Linked DNA regions of Thiohalobacter thiocyanaticus. The protein of the gene in region 1 binds, or shares a complex with, the protein of each later gene. Links are inferred from orthologs where the notes say so. Each region holds a gene or a part of one and is shown on either strand. Other genes may lie near its edges.

Evidence for each region.
Region 2: the proteins of CFK21_RS11940 (region 1) and CFK21_RS02920 are in contact, whole or in part, in a crystal structure (PDB 1JZD), measured with the Escherichia coli proteins. The link is inferred for Thiohalobacter thiocyanaticus from one-to-one orthologs.

What each region holds. Positions count from the first base shown.
Region 1 is NZ_AP018052.1:2,587,049-2,591,345, reverse strand. The notes cover bases 1-2,801. They hold CFK21_RS11940 (DsbC family protein), read left to right. Parts: upstream 1-934; coding sequence 935-1,669; downstream 1,670-2,801. Other genes in these bases: trxA (thioredoxin), read right to left, coding at 1,886-2,749; xerD (site-specific tyrosine recombinase XerD), read left to right, coding at 1-828. Outside these bases: CFK21_RS11930 (UvrD-helicase domain-containing protein), read right to left, coding at 2,901-4,297. UniProt on the Escherichia coli protein: Acts as a disulfide isomerase, interacting with incorrectly folded proteins to correct non-native disulfide bonds.
Region 2 is NZ_AP018052.1:624,789-629,970, reverse strand. The notes cover bases 1,665-4,670. They hold CFK21_RS02920 (protein-disulfide reductase DsbD), read left to right. Parts: upstream 1,665-2,006; coding sequence 2,007-4,334; downstream 4,335-4,670. Other genes in these bases: CFK21_RS02915 (GIY-YIG nuclease family protein), read right to left, coding at 4,469-4,670; cutA (divalent-cation tolerance protein CutA), read left to right, coding at 1,665-1,959. In the rest of the region: groL (chaperonin GroEL), read right to left, coding at 1-55; co-chaperone GroES, read right to left, coding at 101-391; CFK21_RS02930 (FxsA family protein), read right to left, coding at 854-1,306; more of cutA, read left to right, coding at 1,636-1,664; more of CFK21_RS02915, read right to left, coding at 4,671-4,759; prsR (PEP-CTERM-box response regulator transcription factor), read right to left, coding at 4,953-5,182. UniProt on the Escherichia coli protein: Required to facilitate the formation of correct disulfide bonds in some periplasmic proteins and for the assembly of the periplasmic c-type cytochromes.

The DNA.
Region 1 (4,297 bases):
AGCGAGCATACCCTTGCCGCCTACCGCAGCGACCTGAGCCAGTTTGCCCGCTGGCTGGCCGGACGCGGCTGCAGCCTGCGGCAGGCCGGCCAGGCCGACCTGCTGGCCTACCTGGCCCACCGCGCCGGCAATGCCAAGGCGCGCAGCGCCGCTCGCGGCCTGTCCAGCCTGCGCCGCTTCTACCGCTTCCAGGTGCGCGAGGGTCGGCGCCGGGACGATCCCACTGCGCGCATCGACTCGCCCAAGCTGGGCCGGCCCCTGCCCAAGGCGCTGACCGAGGCCGAGGTGGAGGCCCTGCTGGATGCACCGGACACCCGCACTGCCCTGGGGCTGCGCGACCGCACCCTGCTGGAACTGGTCTATGCCTGCGGCCTGCGGGTGAGCGAACTGATTGCGCTCACGCTGCCGCAACTCAACCTGCGCCAGGGGGTGGTGCGGGTCACCGGCAAGGGCAACAAGGAACGGCTGGTGCCGCTGGGCGAGGAGGCCGCCGGCTGGGTCGAGCGTTATCTCGGGCAGTCGCGGCCGGCACTGCTGCGCGGCCGGGTCAGCGATTACCTGTTTCCCGGCCGCGGTGGTGCGCCCCTGACCCGCCAGGCCTGCTGGCACCGGATCAAGCGTTATGCCCTTGCGGCCGGCATCCGCAGTCCCATCTCGCCCCACACCCTGCGCCACGCCTTCGCCACCCATCTGCTCAATCACGGTGCCGACCTGCGCGTGGTGCAGCTGCTGCTGGGCCACAGCGACCTGTCCACCACCCAGATCTACACCCACGTGGCCCGGGCCCGGCTGCAGCAGTTGCATGGCGAGCATCACCCGCGCGGCTGATCGCGGTGTGCGGTTGAAATGTGTAAACTTTCCGTCCCATCCGGCGTCTATACTGGCGAACCCACTGGGCAGACGCCTTTCCCGACCATTGCAGAGATTGTGATTTATGTCTGATTTGAAACGAATTGTGGCCGGACTCACGGCCCTGCTGGCGAGTCTTGTCAGCGTACCCGCACTGGCGCTGGAACTGCCGGAGAAGGTCAGCCAGGCGCTGGAGGACTTCCAGCCCGGGCGCAGTCCGGACGCGGTCAGGGAGGGGCCGATCGCGGGCCTGTACGAGGTCGCCTATGGGGCGCAGATCTTCTATGTCAGCGCCGATGGTCGCTTCCTGTTGCAGGGCGCCTTTCTCAATACCGAGACCGGCGAGAACGTGACCGAACAGCGCCGGGGCGAACTGATCCAGGCCGAACTGCAGCGCATCGGCGAGGAGCGGATGGTGATCTTCGCCGCCGACAAGCCCGAGCACACCGTGACCGTGTTCACCGACATCGACTGCGGCTACTGTCGCAAACTGCACCAGGAGGTCGATGAGCTCAACGCGCGCGGCATCACGGTGCGCTACCTGTTCTTCCCCCGCAGTGGTCCCGGCACGCCGTCCTGGCGCAAGGCCATCTCGGTCTGGTGCGCCGATGACCGTCAGCAGGCCCTGACCGACGCCAAGAACGACAGGCCCGTGGCGACCGCGCACTGCGACAACCCGGTCGACGCACACATGGAACTGGTGCGTGGTTTCGGCCTGCGCGGCACTCCCGCCATCGTCATGGAGGACGGCAGCATCATCCCCGGCTATGTGCCGGCGGAGAAGCTGGCTGCCGCGCTGGACGGCAAGCCCTTGCGATGATGTAGACGCAAGAGACAAGGTGCAAGGATCAAAGGGGTTTGACTTGAATGGCACTTGGTTGGCTGTCATTGCGAGCGCAGCGTGGCAATCTCATACTGCAGAATCAATTGATTGGAGATTGCCACGTCACTTCGTTCCTCGCAATGACGGGTGTTATGTGGCTTAACTAAGCGCCATTCGGGTTTGACTTGTATCTTGTATCCTGAATCTTGTATCTCATAACAGGTAATTGGACATCTGCCGCCGGTAGCGGCTGACCAGTTCGCCCTGGTTGCCGAGGATCTCGAAGATGTCGATCAGACCGCGCCGGGCGATGCCCTCGTTGTAGTTCTTGTCCCGCTTGAGGATCTCCAGGTATTGCTGCATGGCGGCCTCGTAGTCGCCGGCCAGGGCGTGGCGGGCGGCCAGCTGTTCGCGCGCCTGCAGGTTGGCGCCGTCGTCGGCGACCTGCTGTTCGAGCGCTGAGGTATCCGGCGCATCCTCCGCCGCCCGTGCCAGTTCCAGCTGCGCGAACAGACGCTTGGTTTCGTCTTCTTCCTGGATTGCCAGCGGCAGGCTGGCCAGGGCCTTGCGCGCCTCCTCCAGCCGGCCGATGCGCATGGCGATGCGGGCGATGTCGAGCTGGATGCGGCTGTTGTCGGGGTCGTCGGCGGCGGCGATCTGCAGCATGCCCAGGGCCTCCTCGCCCTGGCCGGCCTCGGCCCTGGCCAGCGCCTGCTCGCGCACCGCGTCGGAGGGGCGCGGCAGGTAGCGGTCCAGCAGTGCGCGCAGGGCGGACTCGGGCTGGGCGCCGAGGATCTCCTCGACCACCTGGCCGTCGCGGAACAGCTTCATGGTGGGGATGCTGCGGATCTGGAAATACTCGGCCAGTCCGCGCTCGGCCTCGGTGTCGACCTTGGCCAGCAGGAAGCGGCCGGCGTATTCCTCGGCCAGCTGCAGCAGCACCGGTAGCTGCATCTGGCAAGGGCCGCACCACTCGGCCCAGAAATCGACCAGCACCGGGACCCGGCGGGAGTTTTCGATGACGACCTGTTCGAAGGTGTCGAGGGTGACATCCACTACGTTCGGATGGTCGCTCATGGGGGCTCCTTCAATACTCTTACTGAATCATTGCATGGATGCATGTAGGTCGGGTTGGCGAAGCGTAACCCGACAGAGATGCTGCGCCGTGAACGTCGGGTTACGCCCTTCGGGCTAACCCGACCTACGAGGTTCGCAGGATATGCAGGTATCAATCGATATCCAGCAGCACCAACTCGCGCGAATGGGTGTAGAGGATACCGCATTCAATGGGCAGTTGCGGCCACAGGCGCCGCGCGCCGGCGGCATAGTAACGCATCTGGCCCTGGAAGGACGCGGCATGCTGCGCGGCCGGCGCGGTGCCCAGCCGATGGGTCTTGTAATCGATGAGCAGCAGCCGGTCGGCCCGGCGCACCAGCCGATCGACGATGCCCTCCACCAGGACGCCGTCGTCCAGGTACTGCAGCGGCACCTCCTTCCAGGCCATTTCATAGCGGGCCGGGTCGAACAGGTCGGCCAGTCCGGGGTGGGCGAGCAGGGCGCGGGCCTCGGCCAGCCAGGCCTGCAGGTCGTCCTGCATGGCATCCCGGCCCGCCCAGGCGGCCAGCCGCTGCAGGGCGACCCCTGCGCTGATCGGGGCCGGCGCGCTCAGCCACTCCAGCAACAGGTGCACCGCCTGGCCGCGCAGGCGGCCGTCGGCATCGAAACCCTCGCTGTCGGCGATGGTCTCGTTGCGGCGGCTCGGCGCCAGCCGGTCGCGCGGCAGGGCAAATTCCAGCGGTCGGGCCAGGCGCGGATCCGGGGCCGGTGCTTCGGCCGCTGCCGGCGTTGCAACATTCGCCGCCGCAGCCGGCGCCACGCCGGTCTCCAGCACCAGCGGCGTGTCGAGGGCTTGCGTCTCCGGTGCCAGCCCGGTGCGGATCAGGTCGTGCCAGCCGCTGCCGCTGCCCCGGGCCGGGGCGGTGCCGGAGACGATCAGCAGCTGCCGCGCCCGGGTCAGGGCCACGTACAGCAGGTTGGCGTCCTCGCGCGCCTCGGCCTGCTGCTGGGCCGCCTGCCAGTCGCGGCTGATGCGGTCGCGCCGCGCCTGGCCCGGGTTGAGCAGGAAATAGCGGGGGCGCGCGTCGCTTGCCGGCCAGTCCACCAGCGCCTGCCAGGCGCTGCGGTCGCGTTCCGCCGCGGCGGCATCCAGCAGCAGTACCACCGGTGCCTCCAGGCCCTTGGCGCCGTGGATGGTGAGCATCCGCACCCGGTCGCCCGCCGCCGGCGGGGCGTCGTCCGGGGCCTCGTCGCTGCGTTCGCGCAGGCGGCTCAGCTGCTGCAGGAAGCGCGGCAGGCTGGGGTAGCGGCCGCTGTCGATTTCCAGCGCCAGTTCCAGGAATCGCTGCAGGTTGGCCAGTACCTGCGGCCGCAGCGCCGCCGGCGTGGCCGCGGCGTAGCGCGCCAGCACGTCCCCCTCGAAGAAGACCCGGTCCAGCAGGTCATGCACCGGCAGCCGTCCGACCCGTTCGTCCCAGCGCGGCAGGCAGTCGGCGGCCCGGCGCAGGGCTTCCGGCGTGGCCGGATCATCGGCCAGTGCACTCAGCCGGGCCATCCAGTCGCCCTGCT
Region 2 (5,182 bases), 2.0 Mb from region 1 along the record:
CCTTGACCATGCGCTGACGCGCATCATCACTGAATCTGACTTCTTTCGCTGACATATTGCTAATCCTCTCCTGAAAATTCTGTTATGCGGCGGCCCGGGCTCAGCCCTCGATGACGGCCATCACGTCTTCTTCACGCATGACCAGCAGATCCTGGTCCTCAACCTTGACCTCGGTGCCGGAGTACTTGCCGAACAGGACCTTGTCGCCGACCTTGATGTCCAGCGGACGCAGTTCGCCGTTCTCCAGGATCTTGCCGTTACCGACGGCAACCACCTCACCGCGGATGGGCTTTTCGGTTGCCGAGTCCGGGATCACGATCCCACCGGCCGTGGTGCGTTCTTCTTCCATACGCTTGATGATCACGCGATCATGCAACGGACGAATATTCATCTGGCACTCTCCTTAAAAACCAAAGATGGTCATTGGGTTGTGAGTGTTAGCACTCGTTTGTAGTGAGTGCTAATAATAGCGGCGGCGATTGGAGTTTCAAGGGGGATGCGATTAAATTTATTTTCTCATGGAAAAACAGGTTTAATCTCAGGCGGGGAAACCGGCCCGAATGGGGCATATTCCGACCGCGCCATCCCCGCGCAGGCGGGGATGACAGGAACAGAGCGTAGGTCGGGTTAGCGCAGCGTAACCCGACATGCCGCGGTGGATGTCGGGTTACGCCTTCCAGGCTAACCCGACCTACGGTACTGCTGGATTCCCGCCTGAGCGGGAATGACGGATTTAATGCCGCATCGCAGGGTGGGTGAAGGCGCATTGCGCCGCAGCCCATCGTGGACCGACAGCGGTGCGCTGGGTTGCGCTGCGCTCCACCCATCCTACATTGACTTATAATATACTGTTTTATTTATCATTTTCACGCGTATATTCGCCTTCCAGCGTCACCGGCCCCTTGGGCTGGCCGCCGGCGGGGCCGGCGCCCGGCGGCGGTCCGCCGCCCAGCTGACGGGCGATCCAGGCCCGGATCAGGGCCTGGCGCAGGGGCGGGATCAGGCCGAGAAAGCCCAGGGCGTCGGTGAAAAAGCCCGGGGTCAGCAGCAGGACGCCGCTGATGACCAGCACCACCCCTTCCAGCATCTCCACCGCCGGCAGTTCGCCGCGGGCCATGGACAGCTGCAGCCGCTGCAGGGTGGAAAAGCCCTGGAAGCGCAGCAGCAGGGCCCCCAGCACGGCGGTGAATACGACCATGAAAACCGTGGGGACGGCGCCGATCCAGCCCCCGACCTTGATCAGGAAATAGATCTCGACCAGGGGGACGCTGAGAAACAGCAGGAGCAGTACGGCGAAGGGATTCATCCCCGGAACCATAACGGATGGCCCCGGGGGCGGCAACATCAGTATCCGCCGCTTCCGGCATCCCCCCCACCTTCCGGCATCCCCCACCTTCCGTCATCCCCCCCACCTTCCGTCATCCCCCCCACCTTCCGTCATCCCCCCACCTTCCGTCATCCCGGCGCAGGCCGGGATCCAGAACCCGCCGCGGTCAGTGGATCCCGGCCGGAGCCTGTGCCGGTGCAGGCCGGTACCGGGATGACGTCTGAGGGGAAATGAAATATCCCCCCAGCCTCAACCGTCTCTGCCCTCAAGGGTTTCCCTCAATCACCGACTTGGTTATCTTCCCGCCCATGAAGGACAAATACTGCATCGTGCTGGTTACCGCACCGGAAGCCGACGCCCGCACCATCGCCCGTGCCCTGGTGGCCCAGGATCTGGCGGCCTGCGTGAACATCGTGGCGAATCTCACTTCGGTCTACCGCTGGCAGGGCGAGGTGGAGGAGGACACCGAGCAGCTGCTGGTGATCAAGACCCGCCGCGATGTCCTGGAGGCCCTGAAGGCGGCCGTGCTGGAAGCCCATCCCTATGAACTTCCGGAAATTATCGCAGTCCCAATTGTGGATGGCCTGAGCGGCTACCTGGACTGGATCGACGAGAGCGTACTGCTTCAATGACACCCATATCCCTGACTTCCCCGTCATGCCGGCGCAGGCCGGCATCCATGCATCTGACCCCGCTGGGTTCCGGTCTGCGCCGGAACGACGGGAAAGAGGCCACGGCCAGGGGTTTCCCGGCACTGCGCTTCCTCGGCCTGCTGTTGTCCCTGTTGCTGCTGCCGCTGCAGTCCCACGCCCTCTGGGGCGATGACGAACTGCTGTCCGCCGACGAGGCCTTCGCCATCAGCGCCGAAATGGCCGGTCCGGACCGGGTGCGCGTGACCTGGGACATCGCCGACGACTTCTACATGTACCGCCAGCGGGTGCAGCTGCACTCCGATACCGCGGGGGTGACGGTCGGCACGCCGGAATTTCCTGCCGGCAAGATGAAGCAGGACGAGACCTTCGGCGAGGTGGAGGTCTACTTCGACAAACTCAGCATCACCGCGCCGGTGGAGCGCACCGCCGGTGCCCCGGCCGAGTTCGTGCTGCGCGCCGTCTCCCAGGGCTGCATGGAATCGCGCGGCATCTGCTACACCCCGCACACCCAGAAGCTCACCCTGGCCCTGCCCGCCGCGGCGGCCGCCAGCGGCGACGCCGCCCCGCCGACCGGCGAACAGAGCTTCGGCGGCGGCGGCTTCGGCATGGAGAGCGATCTGCTCGACGTCGACGACGCCTTCCAGCTGGAGACCGCCGTCATCGACGGCAATACCCTGGAGGCACGCTGGGAGATCGCCCCCGGCTACTATCTCTATCGCGACAAGTTCAGCTTTCAGCTGCTTGAGGGCGAAGGCGTGGCGCTGGGCACGGCCGACTTCCCCGCCGGCGAGATGAAGGACGACGAGACCTTCGGCCGGGTCGAGGTCTATCACGACGGCGTCACCGCCACCCTGCCGCTGCAGCGCACCGCGACCGACCCGACCGCCATCCGCCTGTCCATCGGCTACCAGGGCTGCGCCGAGGGCCGCATCTGCTACACCCCGCAGACCCGCGAGGTCAGCCTGGAACTGCCGCAGGCCGCCGCCACCGTCGCCGAGCTGAGTGTCGATGACAGCGCAGCCGCCGCCCCCCCGGTCACCGAACAGGACCGCATCGCCCAGAGCCTGGCCAGCGGCAACACACCGCTGGTGATCCTGACCTTCTTCGGCTTCGGCCTGCTGCTGGCCTTCACCCCCTGCGTGTTCCCGATGATCCCGATCCTGTCCTCGATCATCGTCGGCCAGGGCGAAGACATCACCACCCGGCGCGCCTTCACCCTGTCGCTGGTCTATGTGCTGGCCATGGCCCTGACCTACACCGTGGCCGGCGTGATCGCGGGCCTGTCCGGCGAGAACCTGCAGGCGGCCTTCCAGAACCCCTGGATCCTGGGCAGCTTCGCCACCGTGTTCGTGCTGCTGTCGCTGTCCATGTTCGGTTTCTACGATCTGCAGATACCGGCCTCCTGGCAGAGCAAGCTCAGCGAGATCAGCAACAAGCAGCAGGGCGGCACCCTCACCGGCGTGGCCATTATGGGCTTCCTGTCCGCGCTGATCGTCGGCCCCTGCGTGGCCGCGCCGCTGGCCGGCGCGCTGATCTACATCGGTCAGACCGGCGACCCCTACCTGGGCGGGGCGGCCCTGTTCGCCCTGAGCATGGGCATGGGCGCGCCGCTGCTGGCCATCGGCACCGGCGCGGGCAAGGTGCTGCCGCGCGCCGGCGACTGGATGAACGCCATCAAGGCCACCTTCGGCGTGCTGCTGCTGGCCGTGGCCATCTGGATGCTGGAGCGCATCATCCCCACCGCCGCCGCCATGCTGCTGTGGGCCGCCCTGCTCATCATCAGCGCCATCTACATGGGCGCCATGGACCGGCTGGACGTGGACGCCAGTGGCTGGCAGAAGCTGTTCAAGGGCATGGGGGTGGTGCTGCTGGCCTGGGGCGTGATCCTGCTCATCGGCGTGGCCGCCGGCGCCCGCGACACCCTGCAGCCGCTGCGCGGGCTGGCACTCGCCGGCGGCGGCACCACCGCCCAGGCCCAGGCGCAGGGCATCGAGTTCAAGACCATCAAGAGTCTGGATGACCTGCAACGCGAGGTCGCCGCCGCCTCGACTCAGGGCAGGAGCGTGCTGCTGGATTTCTATGCCGACTGGTGCACCGACTGTCACCGCATGGAGAAGAACACCTTCAGCGACCCGCAGGTGCAGCAGGCCCTGGCCAACACCGTGACGCTGAAGGCCGACGTCACCGCCAACGATGACATCGACAAGGCCCTGCTCAAGCATTTCCGCATCCCCGGCCCGCCCAGCCTGATCCTCTACGATGCCAGCGGCGAGGAACTGCGGCGCTATCGCATCATGGGCTACATGGGGCCTGAGGAGTTCGCCGCGCATGTGAATGCGGCGTTTGGGGGGTGAGTGAGGAGTGACCCCTTCATTCTCTCGCCGTTAATTATCCCGTCATCCCCACGCAGGCGGGGATCCAGACTCAGCCATCCCCATGGATTCCCACCTGCACGGGAATGACGGAATAGTGGGCTTCGCGGACAGCATCACAACAGATCTGAATACAGATCCCGCCACTGCGGATTCATTTTTTCAATCGCCCGCAGTTTCCAGGCACGCCTCCACTTCTTTATCGCCTTTTCCCGGCAAATTGCCGAATCCATGTTTCCATGCCACTCATACCATACGAGCATGGTGACACCGTATTTTCGTGTAAACCCTTCAACCGCATGAGTTCTGTGCTCCCAGACACGCTTCACGATATCTGAGGTTACACCTGTGTAAAGGGTTCCATTTCTTTTACTGGCGAGGATATAAACGCACGGCTGCCTTTTCATTACCCAACCTCCATGTCGGATAACAAACGGTTCTAGTGTCTGTGATTGCAGTGGTCTCTGGATCCCGGCCTGCGCCGGGATGACGGAAGAGGGAGGCCGCCCTCACGCCTCACGCCTCACGCCTCACGCCTCACGCCTCACGCCTCACGCCTCACGCCTCACGCCTCACGCCTCACGCCTCACGCCTCACGCCTCACGACTTCAGATTATATTTCTTCAACAGGTCATACATGGTCGGCCGGCTCACACCGAGCAGTTCGGCGGCCTGGGAGATCTTGCCGCCGCAGTGGTTCATGGCGCGCAGGATGGCCTGCTTCTCGGCCTGTTCGCGGATCTCGCGCAGGTCGAAGCTCTGATCGTCGTTGGCGTGGTCGCCGCCGAGCTCGAGGTCGCGGGCGGTGATCTGCTTGCCCTCGGCCATGA